DNA from 3 places in the Blautia faecicola genome. Region 3 is predicted to be linked to each of the others. Evidence: riboswitches for the same ligand, from Rfam matches in the RefSeq annotation. Region 3 holds a riboswitch; each other region holds the start of a gene.
The links. A riboswitch is a leader RNA that binds a small molecule or an ion and turns the genes downstream of it on or off. The one in region 3 is predicted to bind cobalamin.
Positions count from the first base shown of each region.

Region 1: it holds a riboswitch for cobalamin, as region 3 does, so the genes downstream of both, ETP43_RS06005 (sirohydrochlorin cobaltochelatase) here and ETP43_RS09715 (ABC transporter substrate-binding protein) in region 3, are expected to answer to the same signal.
Region 2: it holds a riboswitch for cobalamin, as region 3 does, so the genes downstream of both, ETP43_RS11925 (hypothetical protein) here and ETP43_RS09715 (ABC transporter substrate-binding protein) in region 3, are expected to answer to the same signal.

Region 1 covers NZ_SDKC01000001.1:1,332,959-1,338,315, reverse strand. Annotated here, with positions in the region: gene ETP43_RS06005 (sirohydrochlorin cobaltochelatase) at 229-1,509, opposite strand; cobalamin riboswitch at 1,811-2,003, opposite strand; gene ETP43_RS06000 (YczE/YyaS/YitT family protein) at 2,231-2,866, opposite strand; gene rnhA (ribonuclease HI) at 2,957-3,433, opposite strand; gene ETP43_RS05990 (MutS-related protein) at 3,447-5,138, opposite strand; gene hemL (glutamate-1-semialdehyde 2,1-aminomutase) at 5,156-5,357, opposite strand, start outside.
Region 2 covers NZ_SDKC01000001.1:2,653,290-2,658,646, forward strand. Annotated here, with positions in the region: gene ETP43_RS11925 (hypothetical protein) at 1-1,974, opposite strand, end outside; cobalamin riboswitch at 2,187-2,385, opposite strand; gene ETP43_RS11930 (glycoside hydrolase family 127 protein) at 2,616-4,643, opposite strand; gene ETP43_RS11935 (helix-turn-helix transcriptional regulator) at 4,783-5,357, shown strand, end outside.
Region 3 covers NZ_SDKC01000001.1:2,157,880-2,163,236, forward strand. Annotated here, with positions in the region: gene nikC (nickel transporter permease) at 1-698, opposite strand, end outside; gene nikB (nickel ABC transporter permease) at 704-1,642, opposite strand; gene ETP43_RS09715 (ABC transporter substrate-binding protein) at 1,740-3,332, opposite strand; cobalamin riboswitch at 3,550-3,728, opposite strand; gene ETP43_RS09720 (LysR family transcriptional regulator) at 3,849-4,754, opposite strand; gene ETP43_RS09725 (flavodoxin) at 4,886-5,308, opposite strand; gene ETP43_RS09730 (DUF3793 family protein) at 5,355-5,357, opposite strand, start outside.

The DNA.
Region 1 (5,357 bases), 820 kb from region 3:
GTTGCATCGTAACTGTTCAGTAGCCTCACAGTTACGATGCAGTATGCATTTCTAATCACCTTCGGTGATGGCATTTTGACTTGTATGTCTCTGGATTTTGGCAAAAAACAGCCAGTCTGACCAGTCACTGAATAGCAGCTGATCGGACAGGCTGTTCCTTTTATTTATCTGTCATAACTTTTCAGTACCTTCACAGTGGGTGCTGAGCAGTTACGTATCTGATATGTTTTAGTTTGCTGTAGAAGCGCTCTTTCCATCAATTGCAGCTTTACTATGTGCTACATACAGATCCTGGATAGAAGAGATCTCTCCCAGTCCTGCGATCTGAGTATCAATCTTGTCAAATGCTCCTGATGCCTCGAACTGGCTCTTCCAGGAATCCTCATCATCTCCGGCCATATCGTTATTTGCATGGTCTCCGGCTACTACCATCAGAGGACGAAGCACTACTTTTTTGTATCCTGCTTCTTTGATCTTTTCGATCACTGCTTCACATGCAGTATCTTCCGGCTCGCCTTCTACAGTTCCGATAAATACATTCTTGTATCCCAGATCGTTCATCTGGCTCTGCATCTGGCTGTAGCTGATCTTCGCAGTGTGGGAAGTTCCGTGTCCCATGAATACGAATGCGGTTCCGTCTGCCTCTGCCGCATCCAGATCATCATATCCTGCAGTTTTTACTGCCTCTGCTGTGATGGCTTCTGCTACTGCTTTTTTGTCATCATTGACTGCATCGTCACTGTCCCCGACTTCTCCCAACAGTGGCTCTGCGATAGTTACGGATTCAAATTTATCTTTGTAGCCTTCTACTGCTTCTGTCAGCTCGTCATACTCAGCGCCATGCATCAGATGGGTCGGCTGTACCACCAGGTTCTTTACGCCATTGTCTACGGCACGCTGCAGGGCCTGATCCATATTGTCGATCTTCTCATCATCACGGGCCTGTACATGGTTGATGATGATCTGTGCGGTAAAGGCTCTTCTTACGGACCAGTCCGGATATGCGGTCTGCAGGGCTTTCTCGATACCTCCGATATCTGCTGCACGGCTGCCGTTGAAGGAAGTACCGAAACTTACTACCAGCAGTTCGTTGTCACCGATGTCATCTCCGTTTAACGGATCGTCCTTGGATGCATCACCGGTATCTCTTCCGAAGTAATCAGGGTCTGCATTTTCACCTTCTACCAGTTCTTTCTGTGCGTCGGTCAGAGCATCCCAGGCTTCTTTGGCTTCTTTACACTGTTCGTCAGTGTTGTCGTTTCTTTCCTGCACATAGATCTGATCGATCAGGGCTGCTACTTTATCTGCTGCCTCCTGGTCAGATGCACTGTCGTCTGTTGCTTCTTCTGTGGCTTCTTCTGTCGGCTCTGCTTCTTCTGTGGCTTCTGCATCCTTTGTTGTTTCTGTTGTTGTGGATGCACTGTCATCCTTTGCTGTGTTTCCACATCCTGTCATCATGGACATGGTCATAGCTGCTGAAAGCATCAGCACTACAATTTTCTTTTTCATCTCATGGTTCCTCCTGTCTTTGTCCTTTTGAGATTGTGTACCACGGTGGTACAGGACGGCTCTCCGAAGAAGGTTGTCTGGGGTCCTGCCCGCATGAAACGTAAAAAACCTCCGTCCGGAGACGAAGGTAGTAGGTACTACATTTGGAATTCTTCTTATAGTTTCAGAATCAGTTTCAGGGATACCAGAACCGTTTAACGGTTATAGATGTTTCTTTCACCATAAGTGCCGGAAAAACCATTTTTATACAAGCAAACAGGTTTTTCTTTCGTACTGCCAATTCCTCGTGGCCTGAACTTTCGTTCCCGTACTGCGCAAAGGCAGGTCTCCCGGCTGATCGCTCAAGCGGTTTGACACCTTCCCGGTTTCCCAGTGGTTTTTGTCTTCCCTCGCGAATCACGGTGACGAGTTCGTACAGGATTCACACCTGTTTCCCTTTTCACCGGATTAACAGAAATCTTCTGTCATCCGACACCTTACGCTTTTCTATGTGGTCGATATTCGGTAATTTTTACCGTTATCTTTTTAACAGAATGAGTATAGCATTCTACGTGCATACTGTCAATCATTATTCCGTGATCGTTGGAAAAACTCACGAAAAAAATACACCGGATGCTGTGCTGTCTGCTCTCACACCGTTTTTCAAAATATAATTTCAAATATACTCCGTGCTCACAGAAAATCCGCTGGACACCAGCGGATTTTCCCTTATTCTCGTTCTTTATTTGTGAAACATTTCTCCTGCTGCCATCTTATCCGTAAAATGTTCTCTGCAAAACTGGATGAACGGTCCCATACAGAAAGCATAGACCAGTGTGGCCAGTCCCAGGTCTCCTCCCAGAGCAAAGCCGACCGCACAACATACCACGTCGGTACTGATTCTTACTGCGCGGAACGGAAATTTTGTTTTCTCCGTGATTGTCAGTGCCTGTGCATCGTATGGAGACACGCCAAGCTCTGAAGAGTAATACAAAGCAGAGGAAATAGAAATCAGTATCACAACAATCAACAGTAAAATCACACGCACTGCCATTGACGGATGTTCTCCCACCATTTTTACAACTGCTTTTCTGGTGGCATCTGTGACAAATCCACTGAAAAACAGATTGACAACTGTTGCAATTCCAAGTAATTTTCGGTTAAAGATAAATGCTATGATCAGCAAAACAGCACACACCACAATGTATACCGTCTGGTATGTCGCATGAAAAGCATTGGAAAATCCAAAAATAATAACGCTGAACGGATCCACTCCAAGCCCTGAAATTTTCTGGAGTCCTACGGAAGCCGCAGTCAGTGCGATTCCGATTACCGCCATTGCGATACGAACCCCCAGATTATTCTTTTTTGTTCCCATAATAAAAGATCCTCCTTCTCTTCCTCTCTCCCGAAGATCAGATTTTTCATCTGTTTTTTATAACAAAATCATTCTGAATGACCTTTTTCTTTATGCGATCCCCGGATCCACCAGCAGATTGTCTCCATCCGCCGCGGAGGTTGCCAGGTAATCACACCGCTCATTCATCTCGTGACCGTCGTGGCCTTTCACCCAGATAAATTCTACCTGGTGCGGTTCTTTCGCCTGTAACAGCCGTTTCCACAGATCCACATTTTTTACCGGTTCATTTTTTCCGCGTTTCCAGCCTTTTTTGATCCAGCCGTCGATCCAGTGCTGGTTAAAAGCATCAACCAGATACTTGGAATCGGAGTATAACTGGATCTGGCAGGGACGGTTTAGAGCTTCAAGTCCCACGATCGCCGCCATCAGTTCCATCCGGTTATTCGTTGTCTTTTTGTATCCTGCGGAAAGCTCTTTCTCGTGAAGATTTCCGTTTCGATCGGTATAATGCAAGACACAGCCGTACCCGCCCGGTCCGTCCGGGTTGCCTCTGGCTGCGCCGTCGGTATAGATTTTTACTAACATAACACTTCTCCTTTTATTTCCACACACCCGTTTCTTCAAACTGTTTCGCACTCTCCTGCGCTGCCTCGATGATCTTCGGATCATAGCCGATCATGGCAAGCAGACGGATCGCATTTCTCGTCATGGCTCTGCCGGTACGGAGTTTATAGTCAAATACCACATCCTTTTCCTGAATCTCTTCCTCAAAGTGATAATTATCATACTCTTTTTCCAGGATATAAGACAGTTCGATATCGTGCGTTGCCGCCATCGCAAGGACTTTCGGTTTTGCCAGAGAATGAAGAATCTGCGAGGATGCGGCAATTCGCTCGATCGTGTTCGTTCCGCGAAGAACCTCATCCACGATACATAGTACCGGTTCGGGCTTTTCACATTCCTCTAGGATTCGTTTCAGAGAACGGATCTCTACCATATAGTAACTCTCTCCACCTGCCAGATTGTCACGCAGTGCCATCGAGGTAAGAACTTTCAGAAAACTTCCCCGGTGCTGTTTTGCGATGCAGGTATGCACCGTCTGCGCCAGGATCGTATTGATCGCGATCGTCTTTAGGAATGTGGATTTTCCGGAGGCATTTGAGCCAGTGATCAGCACACCCCGCTGCATCCGGATACCATTTACCACCGGATCAGCGATCAGCGGGTGATACAGTTCCTCAACTTCCAGAGATGCACCCTCTGCGTTGTCTGTTTCCGTAAATTCCGGCAGACTGTAATACGGAAGGCTCTCTCGGAACGAAGCGACTGCGATCAGGGCATCCAGTTCCCCGATCGCCTGATACATGTCCTCGATGATTGCTTCATTTCCTTCCACATGCTTTAGCATCGAATAAAACTTGATAAAATCCACCTGGAAAATGATCCGCAGATAGGAAACAACGATGGCTTCCAGCCCGTCCTGTACAGAATTCGTCGAAGCCACCAAAAAAGCACCCCGGCGGAAACTTTTCATTTTCTTTCTTCCCTCTCGGATCCGGTCGAGATACGTCTGGATCACCGGATTGTCCAGTTTTTCAAACTGATCCGCCGCCCGCAGAAGGCGCAGGATGCAGACGAAGCAGTTCAGATACGGTTCGATCTTTTTGGAATCTCTTGTATGAACCACCGCACTGACACAGAGCATCAGGAGCAGCAGAAACATACAGGGAATCGGTTTTATTAACGTAGCGATGATCGCTGCGACCGAAAGTCCCGCAAGCATGGGATATTTTGCTCTTCCGGTGCGATCCACGTCTTTCAGTGCATCGATGTAATCTGCAATCGACATTTTCCAGATCTTTTTGACTTCCTTTACCCGGGTGAGTACCTGGATCCGCTCCTCTTCATGTGTCTGAAAATACGCAATCAGTCGTTCTCTCTCCTCAAGCACTTCCCGGTGCATCTGTGGCTGACGCAGCATCTGATAGAGGACATCTTCTCCGCAGGACGATAGTGTATTGTTCATGCGTATAAAAATTTCGTCCATCTGCAGATCGTTCCAGGTGATGTCATCGATCATAAACGGTTCGCCCTCATGCCGTCTGGCATAATGGGAAATGCTCTCAAGTTCCTCCTGGGTATATTCCCGATCCGGTATGGTTCCCCAGCGCTGTTTTAAGTGCCGCAGAAACCATTTGCGCTGCCGGATCTTATCCCAGATGATCATGGCAGTGCACAGGATCAGGATGCCCCCTGCCGTGAGCAGGGTTATCATCCATTCACTTTTCATTTATTATCCTCTTAAAATTACTCCGCTTTCAGGAATCCCTCAAAGATATCCAGAGTCTCTTTGGTTGTCTCTTCGGTATGCGCATTGGATAAGAACATTGCCTCGAACTGAGACGGTCCAAGATGTACCCCATGCTCCAGCATATAGCGGAAGTAACGGGCAAATTCTTCGGTATCGGAAGTCTTCGCATCTTCATAATTTTCCACATCCTGATCGGTG
Region 2 (5,357 bases), 500 kb from region 3:
AGAAGAACTTACTACCTTAAATCCGTTTAATGTTGCCGCAGTACCGCCCTGTTCTATGGTTACACCTGCCTCCGGCAGTTCAACATCTTCGCTTCCCTTTACTTCCGGCACAACCAGATACAACTGCTGATTGCTGTACCAGTTACCGTCCGGTTTTCCGAGAACAACCGAAATGGCTTTTCCTGTCAGGCTCTTATCCACGCTGAAGCTGAATCTCCATACCCCGTTGTCCTGTGTTCCGTTGATCACCGGTGTCTTATTTTCATCACTGTTTTTACCAAGATACAGCTTGTCAAACGATGTGTTTGTGGTCTCCACGGTCAGATCGATCTTATCTCCATTCACCTTTGCCTCAAAGGTTGAGATCTGGAACATCTTGAATTCTGTTCCGTCCGCTTTGATCACCTGTGCTTTGGAGGTATCTGACGGTGTCACATCCGGATCCGGTGTTTCGGTCGGTTCCGTGGTCGGCTCCGGGTTTTCCCCGTTACCTTTGAACTCCGGAATCGTCAGATACAGGTCTGCTCTGCTGTAGAATGTTCCGTTTGCTTTGATCGGTACAAACTGTAATTTTGTTCCTGCTTTGCTCAGCGGAATGCTGAATTTGTATACCTGATTGTTATCCTCGTTGATCGTTCCCTCAATGACCGGTGTTTTCTCTTCATCTTCTTTACTTCCCAGGTAAATACCGGTGTATGAGAACTTTCCGGATGCATTCGCTTTCAGGTACAGTTCAATATTAATGTTTTCTCCATTCACTGTTGCGGTGGATTTTTCCACATTGAACATCGTAAATGCAGATCCGTCTGCTTTTTCTGCTGTGATACTGTTTTCCACTTTGCTTCCGTCCGGTACGGATGGTGCCGTGGTCGGTTCCGGATCTGTATCAGTGCTTCCCAGTGTCGGCAGTTTCAGTGCAATTTTACTGGAACTGAACTTCTGTGTTCTTCCGTTTCTCGGTACAAAGATGACTTCCTGACCATTTTTCTCTGCCGGTACGCTAAACGCGAATTTCTCCAGATTCAGCTCAGTATCCACTTCGCCCATTACCAGCGGTTCCTTGGTCTCGTCATCCCATCTTCCGATATACAGTGCATCGTATGTAAACCTTCCACTGCTCGCCGGACTTACATAGATTTCCACATCGATCTGATCCCCGTTCAGGGTTGCTGAAGATTTTGCAATTTTGAACATGGAATAATCCGTTCCTGCTTTGTCTCCGTTAGCTTCATCCGTCGCATATACTGCTTTGATTACATTCTCTGCTGTACTGCTGTTGTCTGCTGTGGTAACTACAGATTTCTCTTCTTTCTGATCCTCTGCCTGCGTCTGCTCTTTTGTCTCTGTCTTTGCAGATGCTGTCTGAGATTTCTCCGGTACCTGGCAGAAGACATCTTCTTTTGTGTACCACTCACCGGATGCTTTCATGCCCGGTACGATCTGTAATTTGCTGCCAAGCTTCTCCTCGCTGACGACAAACTGGAAGGTGTACTGTCCGTTCGGACTCTTCTTTCCTTCTACGACCGTTTTTTTCTCGGTATCTTCTTTCTTTCCTACATATAACTGATCATACACATCGCTGTCTGTATAAACCGTAACCAGGTATTCGTCTTTGGTTTCAATCAGCTCTGTCTTTGTCACTTTCAGATCCGGTAACTCTTTTACAGTTTCTGCATCCGCTGCACTGTCCTTTGTTTCCGTTGCTGCTTCTGCTTTTTCCTGTTTACTTTCCGTTTCCTTTTCTTCCTGTGTTGCTTCCTCTTTTACAGGTTCTTTCGTTGTCTCCGAAGTCTCTGTCACCTGCTGTGTAACTTCCACAGTCGCTTCCGGCTCTGTTGTCACCGGAACTTCCGCTTCGCTCACCTGCCCGGCCACTTCCGTATCCGGAGCAGCAGCAAATGTGCCCGACGGCATACCCAGTGCCATCATTACAGACAGAGATACCGAAAGTACTCTCTTTCCTGTTCCTTTCATCTCACATTTCCTTTCTTTATAAATGTATCATCTGTGGCGGTCAAACGAGAAGTGACCGTAAACCCGTCAGCATACAAGTTTCCTGAACATAAAAAAGTAGCCATATCCTTCTCAAAAGTCAGATACAACTACAGACACACAATCCCTGTCTTCAGACTGAAACAACATAATAATGCTTTTCGATCTTTTGGAGTTCTGCTTTCTTCGGAAGCTCATCACCAACTTTCCCAGCAGGTTTTCTGACTCACAGATCATCGCCTTGTCAAACCTTCTCACATGATCTCTCCATGCAATGGCATCCCATGACAACACTCCCTGTTCACAGTGACCGGATCGTTCAGGACTCCCACCTGATTCCCTATTATCCCCGCAGCAGCAACCGCCACCTTGAGGCACTGGAAAACTCTGTCATCAGTAAGTATAACAAAGTCCCCAAATAAGTCAACCCTTCTTTCCCGCTAATTCTCCCTCCATCGAATACCTATTTTATTTGCATAATCGCTCCCACGTTTTCTAATGAATGACTCTCTTTTCACTTTTTTCACTTCACAAATACATATTTTAAATATGTGTGTAAAAAGTACTATTATTCTTTTCAAACTTATCAGTTACCACCAAACTCAGAAACGCCTCACACTTTTCTAAACTCTAACCCAAACCTCCATCTCATTCTCCCCCCTGTTAGCCCACGTATAATAAGGCACAAACCTCAACTCCACAGGCTTTCTCTCCTTCTTCTTATACACATGATACAATTCCCCCTCTTTCTTCGCCGTATCCACAACTCTATATCCCTCCATCAGCACAACCTTCACCTGATTTCTACAGATCTCCCCATCCGAAACCCGTGCCTCAGCCTCCGGCTCCACCTCCAGAAGATGCAGATTCTCCCCATTATCCACCGCTTCCAGACAATACACAACCGGTCCGCGCATCACTGCCACCCTGCCGGCATCCTCACGAACCCTTTCGTCCGCCTCTACCAGCCGTACCGGCATCGCAAAATGAAGCTTCACCGTATCACTTTCTCCCCATGCCTTCTTCACATACAGATACCCGTCTTTCACTGATACCTCGTCCTGCTCGGCGCCTTCCAGGGTATATGCCCCTTCACACCATCCCGGAATCCGCATCGCAAGTACAAACTCCGTTCCCTTCGCCTCTACCGTGACCGCAACCTCCCCGTCCCACGGCATCTGCGAATCCACACGCACCTGTACCTCGCGCTCGCCAACCATTTTCTTCAATGTACTTCCCATATACAGATGTACAAACAGCGTATCCTCTTTCTCCGTAAACGCATACGCCCCGATCGAACTGATCAGTCTCGCCAGATTCGGCGGGCAGCATGCACAGCCAAACCATTTCTGCCGTACCGGTTTGACATGGAATTTTCTCTCATCCTTATGACACGCTTCCGGCAGTACCTCCAGCGGATTTACATAGAAGAAACTCTTTCCGTCCAGTGCCATGCCGCTTAAAATCCCATTATACAGCGCCAGTTCCATCACATCCGCATATTTTGCATCCGGGCAGATCTCCAGCATCCTTCTTGCAAAAAATACCAGACCGATCGAAGCACAGGTCTCCGCATACGCCGTATCATTCGGCAGATCATAGGGAAAGGAAAATGCTTCGCCGATATGTGTACCGCCGATTCCACCGGTGATATACATTTTCTCTTTTGTGATGCTGTCCCACAATTTCTCACACGCTGCATACAACGATTCGTCCCCGGTCATCCTTGCGATATCTGCCATACCGGAATACAGATACACCGCGCGCACCGAATGACCAACCGCTTCGTCCTGTTCCCTCACCGGCATATGTGCCTGATTATATGCATATCTCAGATCATCCTCATGACCACGTTTCACCTCTTCCGGGTGCTCTTTATCAAAATAATACGGACGTTTTCCACGCTCATCGATAAAGAATTTGCTCAGTTCCAGATATCTCGCCTCTCCGGTCACATCATACAGGCGAACCAGCGCCATCTCCGCAATCTCATGTCCCGGATAGCCCTTGCATTTTCCTTCCTCCGCGCCAAAATGCGCCGCCGCATAATCCGCAAACCGCGCCGCTGCCTTCAACAGCTTGTCTTTTCCCGTCGCCTCATAATAAGCCACCGCACCCTCGATCAGATGTCCCATACAGTACAGTTCATGATGATCTTTCAGATTGGTAAAAATATGATTCTTTCCATTAATAATATAGTAAGTATCCAGATATCCGTCGTCCTGCTGTGCCGCACACACGATATCGATCGCACCGTCTGCGATCCTTTCCAGTTCCGGATCCGGATGCTGGGTCAGAGAATAACCCACCGCCTCGATCCATTTGGAAAAATCACTGTCCTGAAAGACAAATCCATAAAATTTATCTTCCAGATGCTCCGGATCTTCCGGCAGTGTCTCAAAACCGCGGAAGGTATATTCCGGTTCCTTAAATGCATCTCCCCGTTCTCTTCTCTCCTGATTCTTTTTTGCCGCCACCTTAAAATTCCGCATGGCAAAACTCGGAGCCGCCCCCTCGACCCGATCGTTCAACGCTTCCCACTGATACGGAATCACTTCTTTCCTTACCAGTTCCATCTCCCGCTTCCAGAAACTGTCATTGATCTGCATGCTGCGCAGTGACAGCGGATGTGAATACATTTTTTTATCCATTTGCAATACCTCCTGTTTGCGATTATACTTACGGTAGGACTTGAACCTCACGTTTTTCTGGTTCTATCCTAATATAATTTTGCTGATTTATACATTGATCATATGGAAACCGGCATGTATAAACTGGAAAGGTCTTACGATGGTACTTCTTGAGAAAATGAAACTGCATACGGTCGCAAGTGGCAACTATGTTACATCCGTCCACGGGATGCTGCACCCGGACCGTATTTTAAAAGAACACGATTTTTTATATATTTTAGATGGAACCTGGGAAATCCGGGAAGATGGCGTGATCTATCAGCTGCACAGCGACGATCTTCTGATTCTTGCTGCCGGACGTCATCATTATGGACTGAAGATGTGTAATCCAGGAAACCGTCATATGTATATCCATGTACTTCCCACCCGCGCGGAAGAACAGTATAACCCGTCTCACACCACAACGGATGACCTGCCCGGAACGGAAAACGAGCTGTTCTCCTATTCCAGTCTGCTGCACTGTCAGCAGGCTCCCCGCGTCCGGCAGTATATCCAGGATATGATCTCTGTCTTATGGAGCCAGTCCATAGAACGGGAAAACCGGCTTTCTTTACTTTTTTCGCTTCTTCTGTGTGAACTTTCCCAGTTAGAAGCACAAAAAAACAGCCGGAAACCCTCCGATCCTATGATTGAAGAGATCATCCGACTGATTCATTCTACACCGCAGACCTTTTT
Region 3 (5,357 bases):
TCGTTTAACATATAGCCCCATTCCGGTGCCGGAGGTTTTGCTCCGAATCCCAGGAAGGACATAGCTGCCAGTTCCAGCATCATACCACCGATATCGGTAGCTGCCGTGATGATCAGTGTAGGCAGTGCATTCGGCAACATATAACGTAAGATCATATACGGTGTTTTCGAACCGGTTACGATCGCTGCTTCCACATAGTCACAGTGACGGATCTTCAGAACCAGGCTTCGTCCGAGACGGGCGTATTTTGTCCAGTTTACTACGACAACGGCTACAATTGCATTTTTCATGCTTGCTCCCATGATACCGGCTACTGCAAGTGCCAGAACCAGACCCGGGAAAGACAGCATCATATCAGCGATTCGCATGATAATGCTGTCCACGATACCGCCAAAATATCCGGCGATCACGCCAAGTGTGGTTCCGATAAAGAAAATCAGTGCAACTACGCCGAACGTTGCTGTCAGAGACGCTCTCGCTCCGTAGATCACACGGGCAAAGATATCACGTCCCATCTTATCGGTTCCGAAGATATGTGCCTTGCTCGGAGCCAGAAGGGCTTCATCCAGGCTTCCTTTCAGCGGATCCACACCCCCGCTCACAACCGGGGCAAATACTGCAATCAGAATGATCACAACAGCCAGAATAAGAAAAAAGGTAAACTGCTTATACTGTGCAAAAAAATTCTTCTTTTTCATACTCATTACTCCTTTAATCTCATTCTCGGGTCAATATATACATAAGAAGCATCCACGATCAGGTTGATCACCATATAAATCAGCGCCAGCCACAGTACATACCCCTGAATCAGGTTATAATCGCTGGAAGTGATCGCAGACACTGCAAGGTTTCCAAGACCCGGATAGGAAAAAATAACTTCTACTACTGCCGTACCACCAAGCAGAGATCCGATGGACAGACCGAACATGGTGATCAGAGGAAGCAGAGAGTTCGGGAATACATTGAACCAGACGATTCTGGACCATTTTACTCCTCTCGCCTGGGCGCCGATCACATAATCCTGGCTCAGCTCATCAAGAACTGCGGTACGCACCTGACGGGTGTATTTGGATGTCATCGCGATCGCCAGTGTCAGTGCCGGAAGGAACAGACTCTTAAAGTCTCCCGCAGAACTGATTACCGGAAAAATCTGGAAATAGACACAAAACGCCATCATTAAAAGAAGTCCCACCCAGAAGTTCGGCATCGCACAGCCGATAAACGTGATCCCCCGTACCAGATAATCGATCCAGGTATCTTTTTTCAAAGCAGATGCCATACCGAGGGGAATAGAAAGTACCAGCATCAGCAGCATCGCCATCAGTGTCAGTTTTAAGGTCGGCCACAGTCTCTCTGCCAGAAGTTCTGTTACCGGTTTGTTCAGGGAATAGGATTTCCCGAAATCTCCCTGCAGACAGTTGCCAAGCCATCTTCCATACTGTACAAAAAACGGATCATTTAATCCCATCTCTTCTCTTGTCTGCTCTACCATCTCCTCGGTCGGCATTACACCGTTGGCGGAATACATGTTTCGCACCGGGTCTCCCGGTGACATATATGTCAGACCGAATGTAATAAAACTGATACCGAACAGTACCACGATGATCTGCAGCAGACGCATGAGTATTTGCTTCTTATTCAAATCGTTCACACCTTTCTTTTACAAAAAATACATGTTACCTTGTCATGCAACGGCATAACGCCCGGTTGTAAAAACAACCAGGCGTTTCCAGAGTTTTTTATTCTGCCGGAACAATCTCCGTACTTAACCAGTAATAATCTGCGGTATGAATCTTCGCATATCCTACATTTTTGGAATAGATCATACTGGAGTTGTAGTATCCGTCGATCAGAACTGCCGCATCATCGATCAGAATCTGCTGCATCTGGAAAATCAGATCTGCACGTTTGTCCTCATCCATCTCACTTTTCAGTTCCTGATATAAGGCATCGTATTCCGGATTGGAATATGCACAGTAAGTGCTTTCTGTTGCCCAGTTTGCCATGTAGGCGAACGGATCTCCGGTTCCTACGGTAATCCAGTTGTTGTTGTTAAAATCATAATCCAGTGCTGCCAGCTTACTCCACTGATCATCAGAACTTCCGTACTCGGAAGTAACACCGATTCCGATCTCTGTCAGATACTGGGTATGTGCATCAGAAAATTCATTCAGCAGACGGTTTTCATAAGAAATATAACGCAGATTGATATTTTCTCCATCAATCTCACGGATACCATCTCCGTCTGTATCTACAATCCCCGCATCATCCAGCAGTTTCTTCGCACCTTCCGGATCATAGGTGTATGGATTGTTCAGTTTCTCATATCCATAGGACAGGTTGGATGGAAGTACGGAAAATCCCGGTGTATACAGTCCTCCGATCGTCTTGGAATTACAGATGGTATCATAATCGATCGCCATCAGGATCGCCTGACGCAGTGTCTTGTTACCCAGAACGCCATCAAAGTTCATCCAGGAGAACCCGCAGCGCACACCGGTTGCGATATCTACGGTATAATCATCAGAATCCTGGAATTTCTGGATATCTGCTACGTTGGTGATGTTCTCTACCAGGTCAACCTGTCCACTTTCCAGTGCCATTGCTTTCGCAGAGTTGTCACCCATATACAGCAGGTTTACTTTATCATAAGGTACTTCTTCCCGGAAGTTCGGGTTTGCGACCAGTGTATAACCGACACCCACACCGTTGAAGGAATCGATCATGTACGGACCGGTTCCGATGGTACCGTTATCAAAGTTCTCCGTATGCTCTACGTCTACGATACCCATGGTCGGATGACTGAGCTGTCCCATCAGGTTAGCGTAAGGCTGTGTGGTCTTGATTGTCAGTGTACCCGCCTCATCATCTGCATCAATGGTTGCCTCGAACTCCAGATATTTTTCCGGTTTTGCGGAACCGGACGGTCCTACTTCTTTCAGATGTTCGTATGCTTCTTTTACTTTGCTTGCAGTAAGATCGCATCCGTCAGAGAACTTCAGACCTTTTTTCAGGGTAACGACCCATTCGGTATGATCATCATTCACGGTATAGCTTTCTGCCAGCCATGGTTCCAGTTCCATGTTATCGTTGAACTTGAACAATGTCTCTGTGATTCCGTAACGCATCGCGTTCCAGCCACCGTTCTCGTCACCTGCAGTGTTGACGCTTCCGTCGGTGTACATTGCACATCCGAAGTTCAGAACCTTCTCATCGGATGAAGCTTTTGATGATGAAGAGGAGCTGTCACTTCCTTTGCTTCCGCATCCTCCCAGAACCGTTGTTGCCATTACGCCTGCCAGCAGCAGTGCCAGTATCTTTTCCTTTTTCACTGATTTTCCTCCTGTGTTTTGTCTGGTATTGTCTTTTTGTTTCGCAAATTTCCTGTTTTATCGCATAGAAAAAACAGTCTGTAGCTTTATGCAGACTGTTCTCTTAATTTCTGACGCAGTAGTTTTCCGGCTCCTCCACAGTCATAAGACAAGTTTTCATCTGAATCATGCCGGAAATCACTTTATCATATTTTAAGAGTTCTCATCAGCCGTGAGAAACATCTCAAAGATATAAGCAGTTCTCCTGACTTCAGTTCATCGCCTCAAACCCCTTCCCGGAATTCCGCTCTCCCAGTGGATCGTATTCTCGGCTCCCTGTCACAGTGGCGGGACCGCAACGGATTTGCACCGTTTTCTCTATCAATGCTTATTGCAACTTATATCCTGAATGTAACGCGTCTGTCATTGTACCAGAGAAACTGCATCCTGACAACGCATTTATCCATTCCAATTTGTTATATATTTTTTCTCTTTTCCCCGCATTTTCACGATTTCTGACCGTTTTTTCGCCAGGATCTATGCCTGACCGTTATATTTACTGATCTCTTTCAGATATTCCTTTCCGATCGAACTTAACGGAATCCCCTTTCGTTTCAGGTAGCCGATCGTCATCGTTTCTTCTGTGGAGAGTTTTACCGCACAGTATTCCGAACCATTCAGATTTTCGCAGATAATGCCGCTGCAAAGCGTATATCCGTTCAGTCCTTTCATCAGGTTCAGCATCGTCGCGCGGTCATTTGCCTTGATCGACTGTTTGTATTCATAGGTGCTGAATACTTCCTCCGCAAAATAAAACGAATTGTTGCTGCCCTGGTCAAACGAGAGAAATGGATAATCTTCCAGATCTTCCAGGGTAATCTTTTTCTTTTTTGCCAGCGGATGACCGCTCCACAGGTAAACGTATTCCTGACAGTCAAAAAGCTCATGAAATTCCAGATTATTTTCCTCAAAGATCTTTTCCAGCACTTTCCGATTAAAATCATTCAGATATAAAATACCAAGCTCGCTCCGGAAGTTTTTCACATTTTCGATCACATCATACGTCTGTGTCTCATAAATAGAAAATTCATACCGATCCATCCCGAAGCGTTTCACCATCTCCACAAATGCCTGCACCGCAAACGAATAATGCTGCATGGAAACACCGAACTTTTTCTTTACTTTTTCTTTATCCACATACCGTGCCTTGATCAGGGCATACTGTTCCACGACCTGTCTGGCATAGCCGATAAATTCTTCTCCGTCCGGTGTCACCTGGATCCCGCGGTTCGTTCTCCGGAAAATCTCGATTCCCACTTCGTCTTCGAGTTCCCGGATGGCTGCCGAGAGACTGGGCTGGGAGATAAATAATTTCTGCGCCGCCTGATTCATCGAACGGGAATCCGCCACGGTAATTGCATAGCGTAACTGTAATAATGTCATATCCTGCTGCTCCTTTTTCTGTCGTGCTGTAAAAATATGTTTTGATTATACCCTAAGATTTTCCATAAAAAAAGACCTTACGGATTCTTTTTACGGAATCCATAAGGTCCTCGATTTTATTTGTCAAAGCTTTATGCCAGTGCTGCGCCCAGTGCCTTGCAGTTTTCTACGCCGTCATCATCCGGCATGTCGTTGCAGATTACACTCTCTGTTGCCAGAACAGCTCCTGCTTCTTTACAGCTTTCCTCCCAGTTTCTCATCCATTCACCGTCTCCCCATCCATAAGATCCGAACAGTGCGATTTTTTTGTCTTTCAGTTCAGCTTTGCAGCCGTCAAACATTGGTTCAAATTCGTCTTCTTCCAGCACTTCATCTCCCATAGCCGGGCATCCGAATGCGATGGCATCGTAATCTGCTACCAGTTCCGGACGGAAATCCGCACATTCATACAGAGTTACATCTGCGCCTTTTTCTTTTGCTCCATCCACTACTGCATTTGCCATAGCTTCTGTATTTCCTGTACTGCTCCAATAAACAACTGCTACTTTACTCATCTTTATATTCCTCCTGATATTTACGGGATTCCCCCCGTTTTTATGGTTA